4 regions of the Serratia sp. MMO-28 genome follow, and region 4 is predicted to be linked to each of the others. Evidence: predicted binding sites of a transcription regulator. Region 4 holds the regulator's gene; each other region holds the start of a gene.
What was found. The regulator PurR, encoded in region 4, represses purine synthesis genes. The targets are predictions, from matches to a motif close to CANGCAAACGTTTGCNTG.
Positions count from the first base shown of each region.

Region 1: a site for PurR is predicted at 2,952-2,969, ahead of purE (5-(carboxyamino)imidazole ribonucleotide mutase). Genes of this name have one in related genera too.
Region 2: a site for PurR is predicted at 2,744-2,761, ahead of rbsD (D-ribose pyranase). Genes of this name have one in related genera too.
Region 3: a site for PurR is predicted at 1,939-1,956, ahead of glyA (serine hydroxymethyltransferase). Genes of this name have one in related genera too.

Region 1 covers NZ_JBBCVB010000015.1:52,458-57,221, forward strand. Annotated here, with positions in the region: gene cysS (cysteine--tRNA ligase) at 72-1,457, opposite strand; gene ppiB (peptidylprolyl isomerase B) at 1,692-2,186, shown strand; gene WG891_RS14605 (UDP-2,3-diacylglucosamine diphosphatase) at 2,196-2,918, shown strand; gene purE (5-(carboxyamino)imidazole ribonucleotide mutase) at 3,049-3,573, shown strand; gene purK (5-(carboxyamino)imidazole ribonucleotide synthase) at 3,570-4,640, shown strand.
Region 2 covers NZ_JBBCVB010000025.1:4,849-9,612, reverse strand. Annotated here, with positions in the region: gene ravA (ATPase RavA) at 1-363, opposite strand, end outside; gene kup (low affinity potassium transporter Kup) at 739-2,607, shown strand; gene rbsD (D-ribose pyranase) at 2,775-3,194, shown strand; gene rbsA (ribose ABC transporter ATP-binding protein RbsA) at 3,202-4,707, shown strand; gene rbsC (ribose ABC transporter permease) at 4,714-4,764, shown strand, end outside.
Region 3 covers NZ_JBBCVB010000027.1:65,553-70,316, reverse strand. Annotated here, with positions in the region: gene WG891_RS21060 (c-type cytochrome) at 1-523, shown strand, start outside; gene hmpA (NO-inducible flavohemoprotein) at 564-1,754, opposite strand; gene glyA (serine hydroxymethyltransferase) at 2,060-3,313, shown strand; gene WG891_RS21045 (3-phenylpropionate MFS transporter) at 3,474-4,616, shown strand; gene csiE (stationary phase inducible protein CsiE) at 4,613-4,764, opposite strand, start outside.
Region 4 covers NZ_JBBCVB010000044.1:24,389-29,152, forward strand. Annotated here, with positions in the region: gene WG891_RS25060 (C40 family peptidase) at 395-1,201, shown strand; gene sodB (superoxide dismutase [Fe]) at 1,452-2,030, shown strand; gene cydH (cytochrome bd-I oxidase subunit CydH) at 2,095-2,184, opposite strand; gene purR (HTH-type transcriptional repressor PurR) at 2,527-3,552, shown strand; gene punR (DNA-binding transcriptional activator PunR) at 3,549-4,493, opposite strand; gene punC (purine nucleoside transporter PunC) at 4,608-4,764, shown strand, end outside.

The DNA.
Region 1 (4,764 bases), on a different contig from region 4:
CCCCTAAATAATTCGAGCGATCAAAAAAAACGGGCTGCTAACGCAACCCGGTTTTTAACAGGCTTTATGGCTTACTTACGGCGCCAGGTCGTCCCCTGCGGGCCATCTTCCAGCACGATATTCATCTCATTCAAACGGTCGCGCGCCGCATCGGCCATGGCCCAATCTTTAGCTTTACGCGCATCGTTACGCTGCTTGATGAGTGCTTCAATTTCGGCTACTTCGCCATCGTCGGTTTGCGCACCGCTTTGCAGAAACTGCTCGGGATCCTGCTGCAGCAGGCCCAACACCTTCGCCAGCTTGCGCAACTCAGCCGCCAGCCCGTTAGCCGCCGCCAGATCTTCGCTCTTCAGGCGGTTTACTTCACGCGCCAGATCAAACAGCGCGGAGTAAGCTTCCGGCGTATTGAAGTCGTCGTCCATCGCTTCGCGGAAGCGGGCTTCAAAGGCTTCGCCACCCGCAGGCTGCGCGTTAACATCGGTGCCGCGCAGCGCGGTGTACAAGCGCTCCAGCGAGGCACGCGCCTGCTTCAGGTTCTCTTCGCTGTAGTTCAGTTGGCTGCGATAGTGGCCAGACATCAGGAAATAACGCACGGTTTCTGCATCGTAATACGCCAGCACGTCGCGGATGGTGAAGAAGTTGTTCAATGACTTGGACATCTTCTCTTTATCGATCATCACCATACCGGAGTGCATCCAGTAGTTGACGTACGGGCCGTCATGCGCACAGCTGGACTGGGCGATTTCGTTCTCATGGTGCGGGAACATCAGATCGGAACCGCCGCCATGGATGTCGAAATGGGTGCCGAGCTGTTTGCTGTTCATCGCCGAACACTCAATGTGCCAGCCTGGGCGGCCTGGGCCCCACGGGGATTCCCAGCTCGGTTCGCCGGGCTTGGACATCTTCCACAGCACAAAGTCCATCGGGTTACGTTTCACGTCGTCTACTTCAACGCGCGCCCCGGCCTGCAACTGCTCCAGATCCTGGCGTGACAGCAGGCCATAGTCCGGATCGCTGTCGATAGAGAACATCACATCGCCGTTGCTGGCGACATAGGCATGCCCACGTGCGATCAAACGCTCGGTGATGTCGATAATTTCATTGATATGGTGCGTAGCGCGCGGTTCCAGATCCGGGCGCTCGATCAGCAACGCGTCAAAATCCGCATGCATCTCTGCCAGCATCCGCGTGGTCAGTTGATCGCAGGTTTCGCCGTTCTCTGCCGCGCGGCGGATAATTTTGTCGTCTACATCGGTGACGTTGCGCACGTAGTTGAGCGAATAGCCGAGATAACGCAGATAACGCGCCACCACGTCAAACGCCACAAAAGTACGCCCATGGCCGATATGACACAGGTCATAAATGGTTACCCCGCACACGTACATGCCCACTTTACCGGCATGAATAGGTTTGAATTCCTCTTTTTGACGACTCAGGGTATTGAAGATCTTTAGCATCAGGGCATTCCGTGGTGTGCAATGTTGATCGGGTTAACCTACGTATTGAAACCCGAAGGCGGCGGCAATGCAAGGTTATGGCCAAGGATTGCTGATTTCAGCGGCAGAAAGCGGCATAAAATCAGAGTTCAGCCCAAGGGTTCGCTTACTGACTCACTCATTGAGATATGTTATAAAGCCGGTCTGATCGCTCACGTCATATGGCATATCACTTCATTGTTAGGACTAAAAACTATGGTTACTTTCCACACCAATCACGGCGACATCGTTATCAAAACCTTCGCAGACCAAGCGCCGGTTACCGTTGAAAACTTCCTGAGCTACTGCCGTGAAGGTTTTTACGACAACACCATCTTCCACCGTGTGATTAACGGTTTTATGGTGCAGGGCGGTGGTTTTGAACCCGGTATGCGTCAGAAAGACACCAAAGCCACCATCAAAAACGAAGCCAACAACGGCCTGAAAAACACCCGTGGCACCCTGGCGATGGCGCGTACCAACGATCCGCACTCTGCGACCGCACAGTTCTTCATCAACGTGGTGGATAACGACTTCCTGAACTTCCGTGGCGAAAACGCGCAGGGCTGGGGTTACTGCGTATTCGCCGAAGTGGCCGAAGGGATGGACGTCGTTGACAAAATCAAAGGCGTGAAAACCGGCCGCAGCGGCATGCACCAGGACGTGCCGGTGGAAGATGTAGTGATCACCAGCGTCACCTTCAGCGAGTAATCGCACCGCATGAGCACGCTGTTTATCGCAGACTTGCATTTATGCGCACAGGAACCGGCAATCACTGCCGGTTTTCTGCGTTTTTTGCAGCGTGAAGCCGTTCACGCCGACGCGTTATACATTCTGGGCGATCTGTTCGAAGCCTGGATTGGTGACGACGATCCTGAGCCGTTGCACGCAGAGATCGCCGCCGCGTTAAACGCGCTGCAATCGGCGGGCACTCCCTGCTACTTTATCCACGGCAACCGCGATTTCCTGCTCGGCGATCGTTTCGCCCAGGCCAGCGGTATGATCCTGCTGCCGGAACAACAGGTGGTTGAGCTGTATGGCCGCAGAGTCCTGATCATGCACGGCGATACCCTGTGTACCGACGATCACGCCTATCAGGAATTCCGCCGTAAGGTGCATAACACCTGGATCCAGAAACTGTTCCTGGCGTTGCCACTGCGCTGGCGTTTGAAGATCGCCGCCCAAATGCGCGCGCGCAGCCAGCAGAGCAATCAGCACAAGTCTGCCGCGATCATGGACGTCAACCCGCAGGCCGTTGAGCAAGCGCTGCTGCGCAATAATGTGCACTGGCTGATCCACGGGCACACCCATCGCCCGGCAATCCACTCGCTGGCGCTAAGCACCGGCAACGCCCAACGTGCGGTGCTAGGGGCCTGGCACGAGGAGGGCTCAATGATCAAAGTCACGCCCGATGCCGTTGAACTGATTCAATTCCCTTTCTGACATCTTGCCGGTGCGTTGGCAGCAAAAACCCGCGACGCAACCGTTTTCCTCGCTGTGCCCCCATGATATGCTCTACGCCCTCATCCGGCCTGCCGGGCCGACCTCTGTACAACGACAGGAGCCATACCCCATGGGAGCCAACGCTGCTTCAGCCAGTAACGCTGAGGTTAAAATCGCAATTGTAATGGGATCAAAAAGTGACTGGGCCACCATGCAGTTCGCGGCCGAAGTCCTGACCATGCTTGATGTCCCGTACCATGTCGAAGTCGTCTCCGCCCATCGCACGCCAGACAAACTGTTCAGCTTTGCCGAGCACGCCAGCGCTATCGGTTTTGACGTGATCATCGCCGGTGCCGGAGGGGCTGCGCACCTGCCGGGCATGTTGGCAGCAAAAACGCTGGTGCCGGTGCTGGGTGTTCCGGTACAAAGCGCCGCCTTGAGCGGTGTCGATAGCCTGTATTCGATCGTACAGATGCCACGCGGGATCCCTGTCGGCACGCTGGCGATTGGCAAAGCCGGTGCGGCCAATGCCGCGCTGCTGGCGGCACAGATCCTGGCGCTGCACGATGCCGCGCTGGCCCAGCGTCTGGCCGCCTGGCGCCAGGCGCAGACCAATGAGGTGTTGAACCACCCAGACCCGCGGGAGGAAGCATGAAGCCGGTTTGCGTACTGGGTAACGGCCAACTGGGGCGCATGCTGCGCCAGGCTGGCGAACCTCTGGGCATAGCGGTGTATCCGGTGGGCCTTGATGCCGAGCCGGAAGCGGTGCCCTATCAGAACAGCGTGATCACCGCAGAGATCGAACGTTGGCCGGAAACCGCGCTGACGCGCGAACTCGCCACCCACAGCAGCTTCGTCAACCGCGATATCTTCCCGCGCTTGGCCGATCGCCTGACGCAAAAACAGCTGCTCGATCAACTTAATCTGGCTACCGCCCCGTGGCAACTGCTGGCAAGCCAGGATCAATGGCCACAGGCGTTTGCGAATTTAGGGGAATTGGCGATCGTCAAACGCCGCGTCGGTGGCTACGACGGCCGTGGGCAGTGGCGTTTGCGCCCGGGCCAGGAAAGCCAATTACCGGCCGATGCCTACGGCGAATGTATTGTTGAGCAAGGGATCAATTTCTCTGGCGAAGTGTCTCTGGTAGGCGCGCGCGGCCATGATGGCCGCTCAGTCTTCTATCCATTGACCCACAATCTGCATGAAGACGGCATCCTGCGCACCAGCGTGGTTCTGCCACAGCCCAACCCGGCGCTGCAGCAGCAGGCCGAGCAGATGCTGTCGGCAATTCTCAATGAGCTGAACTACGTTGGCGTGATGGCGATGGAGTGTTTTATCGTCGGCGATCGCCTGTTGATTAACGAACTGGCACCGCGGGTGCACAACAGCGGGCACTGGACGCAGAACGGCGCGTCGATCAGCCAGTTTGAGCTGCATTTGCGTGCTATTCTCGGCTTGCCGTTGCCGACGCCGGTGGTCAATACGCCGTCGGTGATGGTCAACCTGATTGGCACGGCGGTGAATCTGCAATGGCTGGCTCTGCCCTTGGTGCATCTGCACTGGTATGAGAAAGAGGTACGCGCTGGCCGTAAAGTTGGGCACCTGAACCTTAACGATCCCAACAGCGCGTCGTTGCAGCAGGCATTGCAAGCCTTGGCTCCTTTGCTGCCAGCCGAGTATCAAAGTGGCTTGGCCTGGGCGCAGCAGAGGTTAAACCGGTAATTCTCCTCCCACAGATTCAGGCTGTACCCTAAATACGTCGCCACCTAAAGTATGACGGGTATAGCCAATCACCTCCTTTACGGGGGGAAATACCCCTTCACCTCCGCTTTACAAAACCCAACGT
Region 2 (4,764 bases), on a different contig from region 4:
CGGGCCAGCCTTCCAGATCTCATCAAGAAACACGATTTCTGCTTCGGGTAAATAACCAGAGGTTAGGCGCTGGTAGCGCCCTTCATCTTTTAACGCCTGAATTGACAAGGGGCCAAACACTTCTTCCGGCGTGGAAAAACGCGTCATCAGATATTCGAAGGAGCGGGCACTGCGGAAAGCGAATTTCAGCCGACGGGCGATCAGGCTTTTGGCGATCCCCGGCGGGCCTAACAGGAACACGCTTTCGCCGCATAACGCAGCCAGCAGGCATAAGCGGATGGCTTCCTGCCGTTCATAAAGGCCGCTCTCCAGCGCACTGCTGAGGCGGGAAATACGTTCTGCCAGAAGGGGTGATGACGCCATAAATAATCCGCGTTGTCCGTGGGTTAAGGCCAGTTTAGTTGGCGGTTAATCAATCTTGCTGCAGAATTCGATGATAAACCACCTTTTTCTAAAAGACATAGCCTGTTGATTAGTATTATTTTTCTGTTATCAACAGGATATCTGGTTCACATTTTGTTGATTTTTAGCGGCAGAGATAAGGATGGGTAACCACGATAAATGGTGCATACTGTGCGCCTTTTATCTCCTTTGTCTTTCAAGCCATGGCATCATCGGTTGCTTAATTGCGCTTGAAATCCATTCGGGAACGTGGGCGTAACGGATCATTAAGAGCCCGTATCTTTAGCTTGGTGCGGATGTAACGGCTGACGGATGTTCCAGTAAAAGAAACGAACTATGAGCACAGAGCGTAAACAGTCTTTATCGGCGGTAACCTTGGCGGCTATCGGGGTGGTTTACGGCGATATCGGCACCAGCCCTCTCTATACCTTGAGAGAGTGTTTCTCCGGCCATTATGGTTTTGATGTCCGTCCAGATGTGGTTTTTGGTTTTCTTTCCCTGATCTTCTGGATGCTGGTTGTTATCGTTTCCCTGAAGTATCTCACCTATGTGATGCGCGCAGATAACGCCGGTGAAGGCGGTATTCTGACGTTGATGTCGTTGGCCGGGCGCAATACCTCGCCGCGCACAACCTCATGGTTGGTGATCCTTGGCCTGATTGGCGGCAGTTTCTTCTACGGTGAGGTGGTGATCACCCCGGCAATCTCGGTGATGTCGGCCATCGAGGGGCTGGAAATCGCCGCGCCGTCGCTTGATCCTTACATTGTACCGCTGTCGATTCTGGTGCTGACCTTATTGTTCGTTATTCAAAAGCATGGCACCAGCAGCGTCGGTAAGCTGTTTGCTCCGGTGATGTTGCTGTGGTTCATTGCCTTGGCTTTGCTGGGTTTACGCAGCATTATTGATAATCCCGAAGTGCTACAGGCGTTGAATCCGAAGTGGGCGCTGAACTTCTTTATTGAATATAAGAAAGTCTCGTTCTTTGCGCTTGGTGCGGTGGTGCTGTCGATTACCGGCGTAGAGGCTCTGTATGCTGATATGGGGCATTTTGGTAAATTCCCGATCCGCCTGGCCTGGTTTACGGTAGTACTACCTTCCCTGGTGCTTAACTATTTTGGTCAGGGGGCGCTGCTGTTGAAAAACCCTGAGGCGATCAAGAACCCTTTCTTCCTGCTGGCACCTGACTGGGCGCTGATTCCGTTACTGATCCTGGCGACCTTGGCCACGGTGATCGCCTCGCAGGCGGTGATTTCTGGCGTATTCTCTCTGACACGGCAGGCGGTGCGTTTGGGGTATCTGTCGCCGATGCGTATTATCCACACCTCTGAGATGGAGTCGGGCCAAATCTATATTCCGGTCGTCAACTGGATACTGTACATCTCCGTCGTGCTAGTGATCGTGGGCTTTGAGCATTCAGGTAATCTGGCCGCCGCCTACGGTATTGCCGTTACCGGCACCATGGTATTAACCAGTATTCTTATCACATCGGTAGCGCTTAAAAACTGGCACTGGAACCGCTTCCTGGTGTTAGGCACCCTGACTATCCTGCTGATTATTGATGTGCCGATGTTCTCTGCCAATGCGCTGAAACTGTTCTCTGGTGGTTGGCTACCGCTGACGTTGGCGCTGGTGATGTTCATTATCATGACTACCTGGAAAAGCGAGCGCTTCAGCCTGCTGCGGCGTATCCATGAGCATGGCAATTCCCTTGAGGCGATGATTGCCTCGCTGGAAAAATCCCCGCCGGTGCGCGTGCCTGGCACCGCCGTGTTTATGTCCCGTGCGATCAACGTGATCCCCTTTGCGCTGTTGCATAACCTAAAGCACAACAAAGTGCTGCATGAGCGCGTGGTGATATTGACGTTGCGTACCGAAGACGCGCCTTATGTGCACAACATACGCCGGGTAACCATTGAACAACTGTCGCCGACTTTCTGGCGGGTGGTTGCCAGCTATGGCTGGCGTGAAACCCCGAATGTGGAAGAGGTATTCCACCGCTGCGGTTTGGAAGGGTTGCCGTGCCGAATGATGGAAACCTCGTTCTTTATGTCACATGAGTCGCTGATCCTGACCAAGCGGCCATGGTATCTGTTCCTGCGTGGTAAACTGTTTATTGCCCTGAGCCGCAACGCACTGCGCGCGCCCGATCAATTTGAGATCCCGCCAAACCGCGTTATCGAACTGGGAACCCAGGTCGAGATATAACGTTTTAAAGGCTCAGCTCATCAACTGAGCCTTTTTCTTTGTATCTTTGTCGACTGCGAGCGAAACGTTTCGATTGCGATCACATTTTTGCAACTTCACCATTGCCTTCCCCTGTTGTTTTTTTAAACTCTTCAACGAGCGAAACGTTTCGCTGTTGGAGTGAGAACATGAAAAAAGGCGTACTACTGAATTCTGATGTTTCTGCCGTGGTGTCCCGCCTCGGTCATACCGATCAGATCACCATTTGCGATGCGGGGTTGCCGATCCCGGCAGGAACGCAGCGTATCGATCTGGCGCTGACCCAAGGAGTACCGACGTTTTTACAGGTGGTCGGGGTGGTCACACAGGAAATGCAGGTAGAAAACGCTATCCTGGCGGAAGAGATAGTTAAACAAAATCCGTCGCTCCATGAAGCGTTATTAGCTCAATTGCAACAACTTAGCCAACACCAGGGAAACACCATAAGCGTGAGCTATATCAGCCACAGCGAGTTTAAAACACAAACCGAGCACAGCCGAGCGGTGATCCGCAGTGGAGAATGTTCGCCATATGCCAACGTCATTCTCTGCTCCGGCGTCACTTTCTGAGGCATCTATGCAACCGTTACTGCAACTGCAAGGGATCGATAAAGCCTTTCCCGGCGTCAAAGCGCTTTCGGGTGCCGCTCTCAGCGTCTATCCCGGTAGGGTGATGGCGCTGGTGGGGGAAAACGGCGCCGGGAAATCCACCATGATGAAAGTGCTGACCGGCATCTATAGCAAAGATGCGGGCAGCCAGCATTTTCTGGGTAAAGAGGTGGTGTTTAACGGCCCGAAAGATTCTCAGGAAGCGGGTATCGGCATCATTCATCAGGAACTGAACCTGATCCCACAACTGACCATTGCCGAGAATATTTTTCTTGGCCGTGAGTTCGTTAACCGTTTTGGCCGCATTGACTGGAAACGCATGTATGCCGAGGCAGACAAACTGCTGGCACGCCTGAATCTGCGCTACAGCAGCCATCGGTTGGTGGGGGAATTGTCGATTGGCGATCAGCAGATGGTCGAAATTGCCAAGGTGCTGAGCTTCGAATCGAAGGTCATCATCATGGATGAACCCACCGACGCGCTGACCGATACTGAAACCGCTTCTTTATTCAACGTCATCAATGAGCTGAAAGCCGAAGGGCGCGGCATTGTTTATATTTCCCACCGTCTGAAAGAGATCTTTGAAATCTGCGACGATGTCACCGTGTTCCGTGACGGCCAGTTTATTGCTGAACGCCCGGTCGCCGAGCTGCAAGAAGATTCGCTGATTGAGATGATGGTGGGCCGTAAGCTGGAAGAGCAGTATCCGCGCCTGAATCTGCCGCGCGGTGAAAAACGTCTGCAGGTCAGCCATGTCTCTGGCCCGGGCGTTCACGACGTCAGTTTTACCCTGTATCGTGGCGAAATTTTGGGCGTCGCTGGCCTGATGGGGGCCGGGCGCACAGAGTTGATGAAGATTCTGTACGGTGCGGCACCGCGTAACAGCGGCATCGTGAATCTTGATGGCCATGAAGTCGTCACCCATTCGCCGCAGGACGGGTTGGCAAACGGCATCGTCTATATTTCTGAAGATCGCAAGCGCGATGGCTTGGTGCTGGGGATGTCGGTGAAGGAAAACATGTCGCTGACCGCCCTGCGCTATTTCAGCCGCCGCGGTGGCAGCCTGAAACACGCTGACGAACAGCAGGCGGTGGGCGATTTTATCCGTCTGTTCAATGTTAAAACGCCGTCAATGGAACAGCCGATTGGCCTGCTTTCTGGTGGTAACCAGCAGAAAGTGGCGATCGCCCGCGGGTTAATGACCCGGCCAAAGGTGCTGATCCTTGATGAACCCACACGTGGCGTCGATGTCGGTGCCAAGAAAGAGATCTATCAGTTAATCAACCAGTTCAAACAGGAAGGGCTGAGTATCATTCTGGTGTCTTCGGAAATGCCGGAGGTGCTTGGTATGAGCGATCGCATTCTGGTGATGCACGAAGGCCACCTCAGCGGTGAATTCCCGATTGAACAGGCCACTCAGGAAGTGTTGATGGCAGCGGCCGTCGGCAAGCAATACGGCGTAAAGCAGGAGTAATCAGATATGAGTTCCCAGACTATCACAGCTAAGCGCTGGTTCAGTAAAGAGTGGCTG
Region 3 (4,764 bases), on a different contig from region 4:
GGATGAGGTGGTCTCCCTGCTGAAAACCGGGCGCAGCCAGCATGCGGCGGTGGCTGGGCCGATGAGCGACGTGGTGACGCACAGTACCCAGTATCTCAGCGATGCCGATCTGAGCAGTATTGCGCTTTACCTGCATAGTTTGGCGGTGACAACGCCGAAAACAGCCAATGTGCCGTCTGCCGCTACCAGCGTGCTGGAAGCGGGCAGGCAGACCTATGCCACCTATTGCGTTACCTGCCACGGCGACTCAGGGCAGGGCAGCGATCGCGTGATTCCTGCTTTGGCTGGCAACTTGACGGTGACGGCAGAGAATCCGTTGACTGCGCTGCGCGTGGTACTGGAAGGTGCGCATACCCCAATTACTCAACAGGCCACTACCGTGATTATGCCAGGCTATGGCTGGACGTTGACCGATGCGGATGCTGCGGAGTTGATGAGTTACTTGCGCGGCAGTTGGGGCAATCAGGCTGCGCCAGTCACGGCCGATCAGGTGAAGGCGGCTCGTGCGTTGAAAGCACAGTAAAGCCACAGGGTGCGGTTGATGCCGCACCCTGACACCCTGCTTACAGCACTTTATGTGGGCCAAAGCATTCGTAGTGGATGTGCTCGGCTGCGACGCCCATTGCCAGCAACTGCTGGGCAACAAACTGCATAAACGACACCGGGCCACAGAAGTAGTAATGCATCTGCGGGTGATTCAGTGTGCTATGCAACGGGCTGAGATCCATCAAGCCGCGGCTGTGGTAGTCACGGCCAGCCACATCGTCAGCGCCAGGTTCGCGATACCAGACATGACGGCTCAGGTTTGGCATGCGCTCGGCGATCGCTGCCACTTCGCTGGCAAAGGCGTGAACCGCGCCGTTCTCTGCAGCATGCAGCCAATGAATCTCGCCCTGATGCTGCTTAGCGTACAGGCTATTGAGCATACCCAACATCGGTGTTTGGCCAACGCCAGCAGAAATCAGCGTCACCGGTGTGGTGGGCTCAACCTCCAGGAAGAAATCACCGTGTGGCGGCGCGACATGGATCACGTCACCTTCTTTGGCCTGCTGATGCAGGAAGTTGGAAACCGCGCCCTGATCCTCACGTTTTACCGCGATACGGTAATATTCACCGTTCGGCGCAGCAGTCAGCGAATATTGGCGTATTTCCTGATGCTCCAGGCTGGCATCGTTGATATACACCGCCAGATACTGGCCCGGTTTGAAATCAGCCACTTTGCCACCGTCTACCGGTGCCAACGTGAAGCTGCAAATGACCTCGCTTTCTGGCTGTTTTTTAACGATGCGGAACGCACGCAGATCGCGCCAGCCGCCGTGGTTCTTTTCACTTTCTTGGTAGATCTGGTCTTCACGCTGGATAAAAACGTTCGCTAACACACCATAGGCTTTGCCCCAGGCGTCCAGCACTTCCTGGCCTGGGCTGAGCATTTCGTCCAACGTGGCCAACAGATGGCTGCCGACAATCTGATACTGATCCGGTTGGATGTTGAAGCTGGCATGTTTCTGCGCGATGCGCTCCACCGCTGGCAGCAGTGCCGCCAGATTTTCCAGGTTGCTGGCGTAGGCGCAGATGGCATCAAACAACGCCTGACGCTGATCGCCGTTGCGCTGATTGCTCATATTGAAAATATCTTTCAATTCGGGGTGATGGGCAAACATGCGATCGTAGAAGTGGGCGGTGAGTTTCGGGCCGGTGGCGACGAGCAAAGGAATAGTGGATTTTACGGTGGCGATGGTTTGGCTATCCAGCATGGAAGCGCTCCTTAGGGTGATTTTAATGTTGCATTTAAAATGAATGTTATTGATTTCAACCGGGTTTGTAAATACCCGCGTTGATTGGCGTTTTATCGAACATGAACAAACCGCACAATTACCATGAGTAAAAGTCCGTTGCCAATAAAGGGGCATTGAGTAGCTCAAAGCCTTGCGCTGCCTAAAGCCAATCGTTTGCGTAAAAACCTCTGTCAAGACCTATCCTCGGCAGGGGGAAACAGTTTACACTGTTGCCCAGAACCCAAACGGGTAGTTATTTGGTGATTTAAGTCAGGAGATGCCGGATGTTAAAGCGTGAAATGAACATTGCTGATTATGATGCCGAACTGTGGGCAGCCATGGAGCAGGAAGTGGTGCGTCAGGAAGAGCATATTGAACTGATTGCGTCTGAGAACTACACCAGCCCGCGCGTGATGCAGGCTCAGGGGTCTCAACTGACCAACAAATACGCAGAAGGCTATCCGGGCAAGCGTTATTACGGCGGTTGCGAATACGTGGATATCGTTGAACAACTGGCGATCGATCGTGCCAAAGCGCTGTTCGGTGCAGATTACGCCAACGTTCAGCCGCACTCCGGCTCTCAGGCCAACTTTGCGGTTTATACCGCACTGCTGCAGCCGGGCGACACCATTCTGGGGATGAACCTGGCACATGGTGGCCACCTGACCCACGGCTCACCGGTCAACCTGTCCGGCAAACTGTATAACGTGGTGCCTTACGGCATCGACGAAAGCGGTCAGATCGACTATGACGATCTGGCAAAACAGGCGCAGAAGCACAAACCAAAAATGATCATCGGCGGCTTCTCGGCGTTCTCCGGCGTTGTTGATTGGGCAAAAATGCGTGAAATCGCCGACAGCATCGGTGCTTACCTGTTCGTCGATATGGCGCACGTGGCTGGCCTGATCGCGGCCGATGTCTATCCTAACCCGGTTCCTTACGCGCATGTTGTGACCACCACGACCCATAAAACCCTGGCGGGCCCACGTGGCGGCCTGATCCTGGCGAAGGGCGGTGATGAGGAGTTTTACAAGAAGCTGAACTCTGCCGTATTCCCGGGTGGCCAGGGCGGCCCGCTGATGCATGTGATCGCCGGTAAAGCGGTAGCGCTGAAAGAAGCGATGGAGCCTGAATTCAAGGTGTACCAGCAGAAAGTGGCGAGTAACGCTAAAGCGATGGTAGAAGTATTCCTGGCGCGTGGCTACAAAGTGGTTTCCGGCGGTACGCATAACCACCTGTTCCTGCTGGATCTGGTGGACAAAAACCTGACCGGTAAAGAAGCCGATGCCGCTCTGGGCCGTGCCAATATCACCGTTAACAAAAACAGCGTGCCAAACGATCCGAAGAGCCCGTTTGTGACTTCCGGTATTCGTATCGGTACTCCTGCAGTAACCCGTCGCGGCTTCCAGGAAGCCGATGTGCGTGAGCTGGCTGGCTGGATCTGTGACGTGCTGGATAACATCAACGACGAAGCCACTATCGAACGCACCAAGAAGAAAGTGCTCGATATCTGTGCGCGTCTGCCGGTTTACGCGTAATTACGCTGAGTGGCATACCGAGAAACCCGCTGCGGCGGGTTTTTTTACGCTTATTACAGGCAAACTGTGAACTCCTTTGCACTCTAACCCTTTGAGTGTGAATGAGGATTGCTACAGTGTGTGAGCTCTGTCAAAGTATTGCCCTCATCCCGGAGGGAACATGGTTCTGCAATCAACGCGTTGGCTCGCTCTCAGCTATTTCACCTACTTTTTTGCTTATGGCATTTTTCTTCCGTTCTGGAGTGTTTGGCTAAACGGCGAAGGTATCCCGCCGGAAACTATCGGCATCTTGCTGGGGGCCGGGCTGGTGGCGCGTTTCCTGGGTAGCCTGCTGATTGCGCCGCGCGTCAAGGATCCTTCCCATTTAGTCACCGCATTGCGTCTTTTAGCCTTGTTGACGTTGGCATGCGCCATTGGCTTCTGCTTTGGTAACGGCTGGGCCTGGCTGATGTTGGTGATTGCCGGTTTCAACCTGTTTTTCTCCCCGCTGGTCCCCTTGACCGATGCGTTGGCCGCCACCTGGCAGCGGCAGATCACGCTGGATTATGGCCGAGTGCGGCTATGGGGATCGCTGGCCTTTGTGATCGGTTCGGCGTTGACCGGCAAGCTGGTTTCCGTCTGGGGCCATAACGCGATTTTGTACAGTTTGCTGTTCAGCCTGTTGGCGATGCTGCTGGGGATGTTGCTGAGGCCCAGTGTGATGCCGCGGGGGGAAGCTCGAGTGCAGAGTGACGCGGCTCGTTCCTGGCGTGAACTGCTCACTGAAGGGCCGGTATGGCGCTTTCTGCTGTGCGTCACTCTGCTGCAAGGGGCTCATGCTGCTTACTACAGCTTTGCTTCTATCTATTGGCAAGAGGCGGGGTACTCTGCGGCGACCATTGGCTACCTGTGGTCGCTGGGCGTGGTGGCCGAAGTGATTATCTTTGCCAGCAGCAATTTCCTGTTTCGCCGCTGGAATGCGCGTAACCTGCTGCTGCTTTCGGCGCTGTGTGGCCTGCTGCGCTGGGGCCTGATGGCTTCTACCACTGAACTCGGTGGCTTGTTGCTGATGCAGGTGCTGCACTGCGGTACTTTCACCGTTTGCCATCTGGCGGCGATGCGTTTTATCGCGGCACGCCAGGGGGCAGAAGTGATCCGCTTGCAGGCGGTTTACTCTGGCTTGGCGATGGGCGGCGGAATCGCGATCATGACCGTGTTGGCTGGCTTCCTGTTTGAGCACTTACAGGGCGGGGTATTCTGGGTGATGGCGGCAGTGGTGGTGCCAGCGTTGTTTATCCGCCCACCGGCTGCCAGCAGTCGCTAAGGCTTTTCCAGCAGCGCACGCAGCGCTTTGCGCTGCTGGCGAGTCAACGGCAGTGCGATCTGCACCAGCCCCCGATCTTCCACTGCATAGGGGCTGATCACCAAAGGGGTCCCCGGCGGCGCGCCAGAATGCAGGTAATCTGCCAACG
Region 4 (4,764 bases):
AGCCACATCTTGGCTACAACATCGCATCAGCTATTGTAGCGGCTGGAACAGTATCAAGAAAACGCCATCTTTTGCAGGGACATTTCCGGTTACCGGACGAGCTCTGAAAACCGCACCATTCCGGTTAAAACATACTCACAGAATAACATTTTTAATCCGACTATTTCACTATTATATTTTCGCCATTGACGGGTGATGAATAATAAATCACGCCCTGATTTCCGATGTTTTTTTATACATCAACTGTTTGATATTACATCAGAAAAAATGCCATTAACGTTTTCTCACAATATGGGTGACTATTTATGAGTTCTCCACTGTTTTATATGGCGAATTTGGGGAATACTGTAACCCATTAGATTTCTGTTTTGAGGCCAAGGTTGGTAACGTCGACATGCGTTTAATTATTACGCTTTTTGCGCTGTTGTTCTCACAGCTCTTCTTCAATCTGGCGCACGCTGCGCCAAAGGCACATATTTCCGCCGAGCAGCGTAAAGGCCACGTTAATGAAGCCCGGCCGGACGATCGCAAGAAAAAGAAAGCGGATAAAGCCAGCAAGAAAGCGAAAAACGTTGCCCCACAGAAAACAGCAAAAGTAAAAACGCAGGCCGATAAGAAAACCACTCAGGTCAAATCAAAGAGTAAATCTACCCACACGGCCAGCATCAAAGTGACCCCACCGAAAAAGGGTTATAAGAAAGGCTATGGCCGCCATCGCGAGCCGGAGATGGCCACCGCAAAGCTGGCGAAGCATGAAAAACCACTGAAACTCAGCCCTGCACACAAAAAACGCTATCAGCATGCCAAGCAGACCGCCATGGCCAAACTGATGAGCCAGATGGGCAAACCTTACCAATGGGGCGGTTCTTCGCCACATACCGGGTTTGACTGCAGCGGCCTGATTTATTACGCCTATAAAGACGTGGTGAAAATCAAAATGCCGCGTACCGCCAATGAAATGTATCACCTGCGTGATGCCGCGCCGATCAAAAAGAGCGAGTTGGAGACCGGCGATCTGGTGTTCTTCCGCATCAACAACCGCGGCACTGCCGATCACGTTGGCGTGTATCTCGGTAACGGCAAGTTTATCCAGTCCCCGCGCACCGGCGAAGAAATCCGCGTCAGCCAGTTGGATAACGACTACTGGCAAAACCACTACATTGGTGCTCGCCGGGTTGTGACACCAAAAACTATCCGTTGATTTATCCCACCCGAGCAACGTCAAGTTGTGGCTTGAAGGGTGACGAGGGCGGCTGAACCCTCAGCCAGCCGCCCTTTCCTGCCGATGCTTTAATCAATCAGCCGCTTAACATGCTTTAAACCTTTTTTTCACCCGGAAAGTTGCTAAGATTATTGTCCATAAAAAACACACAACCCTTCTGTTTTCCTCCGTCAGCCATCGGGTTGGAGGGTAGCGGAACAATAGTGCTGTATATAAAAAGGAGAAAGCAATGTCGTTTGAATTACCTGCATTACCGTATGAGAAGAACGCTCTCGAACCGCACATTTCTGCAGAAACCCTGGAATACCACTATGGCAAACACCATAACACCTACGTGGTTAACCTGAACAACCTGGTGAAAGGCAGCGAGTTCGAAGGCAAAACCCTGGAAGAGATCATCAAGACCTCTACCGGCGGTGTGTTCAACAACGCAGCGCAGGTGTGGAACCACACCTTCTATTGGCATTGCCTGTCACCACAGGGTGGCAATGAACCAACGGGTGCCGTTGCTGATGCGATCGCCAAATCCTTCGGTTCTTTTGCCGCGTTTAAAGAGCAATTCACCGATGCCGCCGTGAAAAACTTCGGCGCAGGTTGGACCTGGCTGGTGAAAAAAGCGGATGGAACGCTGGCGATCGTCAACACCTCAAATGCGGCTACCCCGCTGACCGGTGAAGACAAACCGCTGCTGACCGTTGACGTGTGGGAACATGCCTACTACATCGACTACCGCAATGCGCGTCCAAAATACCTGGAAAACTTCTGGGCATTGGTCAACTGGGCATTCGTGGCAAAGAATCTGGCGTAACGGCCGGGATGTGATGTGATAACAAGGCGCAGCATGCTGCGCCTTTATTATTTTTGCTATGAAGTTAGTTCAATGCTGCGATAAAACCAAAAACAATAATCATTGCCAATGCACAAACGGTGGTGATCAACGACATCTTCAAATCGGTATCCATAACGACTCCCTATCAGATTGGCTGTGCTAAGCATAAAATCCACACGATTAATGCGTCAAATCATTTTCACACAGTTCGTGACTAAAATCTTGTTATCATTTCCCAAGTTATAATGCTGAATAGATCTTCCACTTTGCGCCAATATGGGACAAAATCCGCAGTTCACAACTGCGTACCGGCAAAATGCCCCTCCTGTTCAAACGGCTTACGATCTCAGCCCTAAAAACTCAGCTTCCGCTTCCCTGGAGAGGTTATATCCAGTGAGACGATAGGTATACGCAGGCAAACGATTAACATCATACTTACATGCTGTAACATGTGGGTTCAGGAGTCATTCTTTACATGGCAACGATTAAAGATGTCGCCAAGCGCGCTGGCGTTTCCACCACCACCGTTTCGCACGTCATCAATAAAACGCGTTTCGTCGCCGAAGAAACCAAAGAAGCCGTGAGGGCGGCGATCAAGGAACTGCACTATTCACCCAGTGCCGTTGCGCGCAGCCTTAAGGTTAATCACACCAAGTCGATCGGTTTGCTTGCCACCTCAAGCGAAGCCCCCTATTTTGCTGAGGTGATCGAGGCGGTGGAAAACAGTTGCTATAGCAAAGGCTATACCCTGATCCTCTGTAACTCGCACAATAACCTCGATAAACAGCGCGCTTATCTGGCGATGCTGGCGCAAAAACGCGTCGATGGCTTGCTGATCATGTGCTCCGAATACCCGGACCAGTTACTGGGCATGTTGGAGGATTATCGCCATATCCCGATGGTGGTGATGGACTGGGGCGCCGCACGCGGGGATTTCACCGACACCATTATTGATAACGCCTTTGAAGGCGGCTATCTGGCTGGCCGCTATCTGCTGGAACGCGGCCACCGCGATATCGGTGCGATTCCAGGCCAATTGTCGCGCAACACCGGCGGCGGCCGCCATCAGGGCTTCCTCAAAGCCCTGAAGGAAGCCAATGTAGACGTGCGTGAAGAGTGGATCGTCCAAGGGGATTTTGAGCCCGATTCAGGCTATAAGGCCATGCACCAGATCCTGTCACAAAAGCACCGACCTACGGCGGTATTCTGCGGCGGCGATATTATGGCGATGGGCGCTATCTGTGCCGCCGACGAGCTGGGGCTGCGCGTCCCGCAGGATATTTCGGTGATCGGTTATGACAACGTGCGTAATGCGCGCTATTTCACCCCGGCCCTGACCACCATCCATCAGCCGAAAGAGCACCTGGGGGAGATGGCTTTCACCATGTTGCTGGATCGCATTATCAGCAAGCGTGAAGAATCCCAGGTGATTGAAGTGCATCCCAAACTGATCGAGCGCCGCTCCGTGGCCGACGGCCCGTTCATCGACTACCGCCGTTAAGCGCCTGTGCCGGGCACCTCGACGCTGCCCGGCACTTCTTCGCTCAGCCACTCCTGGTTGAGCGTTTCACTGTCCCCGAGATACTCCAGCAGCCAGGCCATCGCCGGTGACTGCGCATTCTGCTGCCAGGTCAGGCAACAGGCGCTGGCGGGGAACGGTTCATACAGTTGCAAGGCTACCAGTTCGCCGCTTTGCACTAACGGCAGCACGCGATGCGCGGGCACCATGCCAACACACAGCCCACTGCGTAAGCAGTCGACAGCAGAAACCCAATCGGGCACGGTCAGCCGCCGCTGATTATCCAAAGACCAGGTCACGCGTTTCGGTAAGTTGCGCGAAGTATCCTCAAGCAACAAAGAGGGATAGGGCCGCAATTGCTCGTTACGCAGCAGGCCGGTCAGGGAGGCCAAGGGATGTGTGGCACTCACCACGCACAGCCAGTTCATAAAACCCATGTCGCGAAAGGCAAATCCCCCGCCCACCGGCACGGCACGCGTGGCACCGATCGCCATCTCAGCTCGGCCATCCACCAGCGCATCCCACACGCCGTTAAACACTTCCGGCTGCACCATCAGTTCCACATCGGGAAAGTGACGATAAAAATCCAGCACCAGTTGGCGGCTGCGCTGCGGCTTGACAATAATATCCACCGCGATTCTTAACTGCCCGCGCCAGCCATTGGCTACCTGCTGGCATTGACGGCGAGTATCAAGCATTTTTTTGATAACAGTGCGCGCCTCTTTGACAAACAGCACACCGGCAGGCGTCAGTTCCACATCACGGTGGCGGCGTTCAAACAGCGATACGGCCAACCATTGTTCCAGTTGCCGTACGGTGTAACTCACGGCTGACGGCACACGATGCAGTTCCTGTGCCGCCGCGCTGAAACTGCCGGTGCGCGCTACCGCGTCAACCACATCGAGAGAATATTCAGACCACATCTTCTTTTGCCTTCAATTTTTTTAACAGCACCTAGCAAATATTACCGTTTCACAAGCAGAGATCCAGCCGGATACACTTGCCGCCGCTAAAAAACCTGCAATAAGAAAATGTTAATGAGAAATACCATGCAAAATTTTGGATTTATGTTTTATCTCGCGGGCCTGAGTATGCTGGGCTATCTGGCAACCGATATGTATCTGCCCGCTTTCAGCGCCATGCAACAGGATTTGCAAATCTCTGCCGGAGCCATCAGCGCCAGCCTGAGTATCT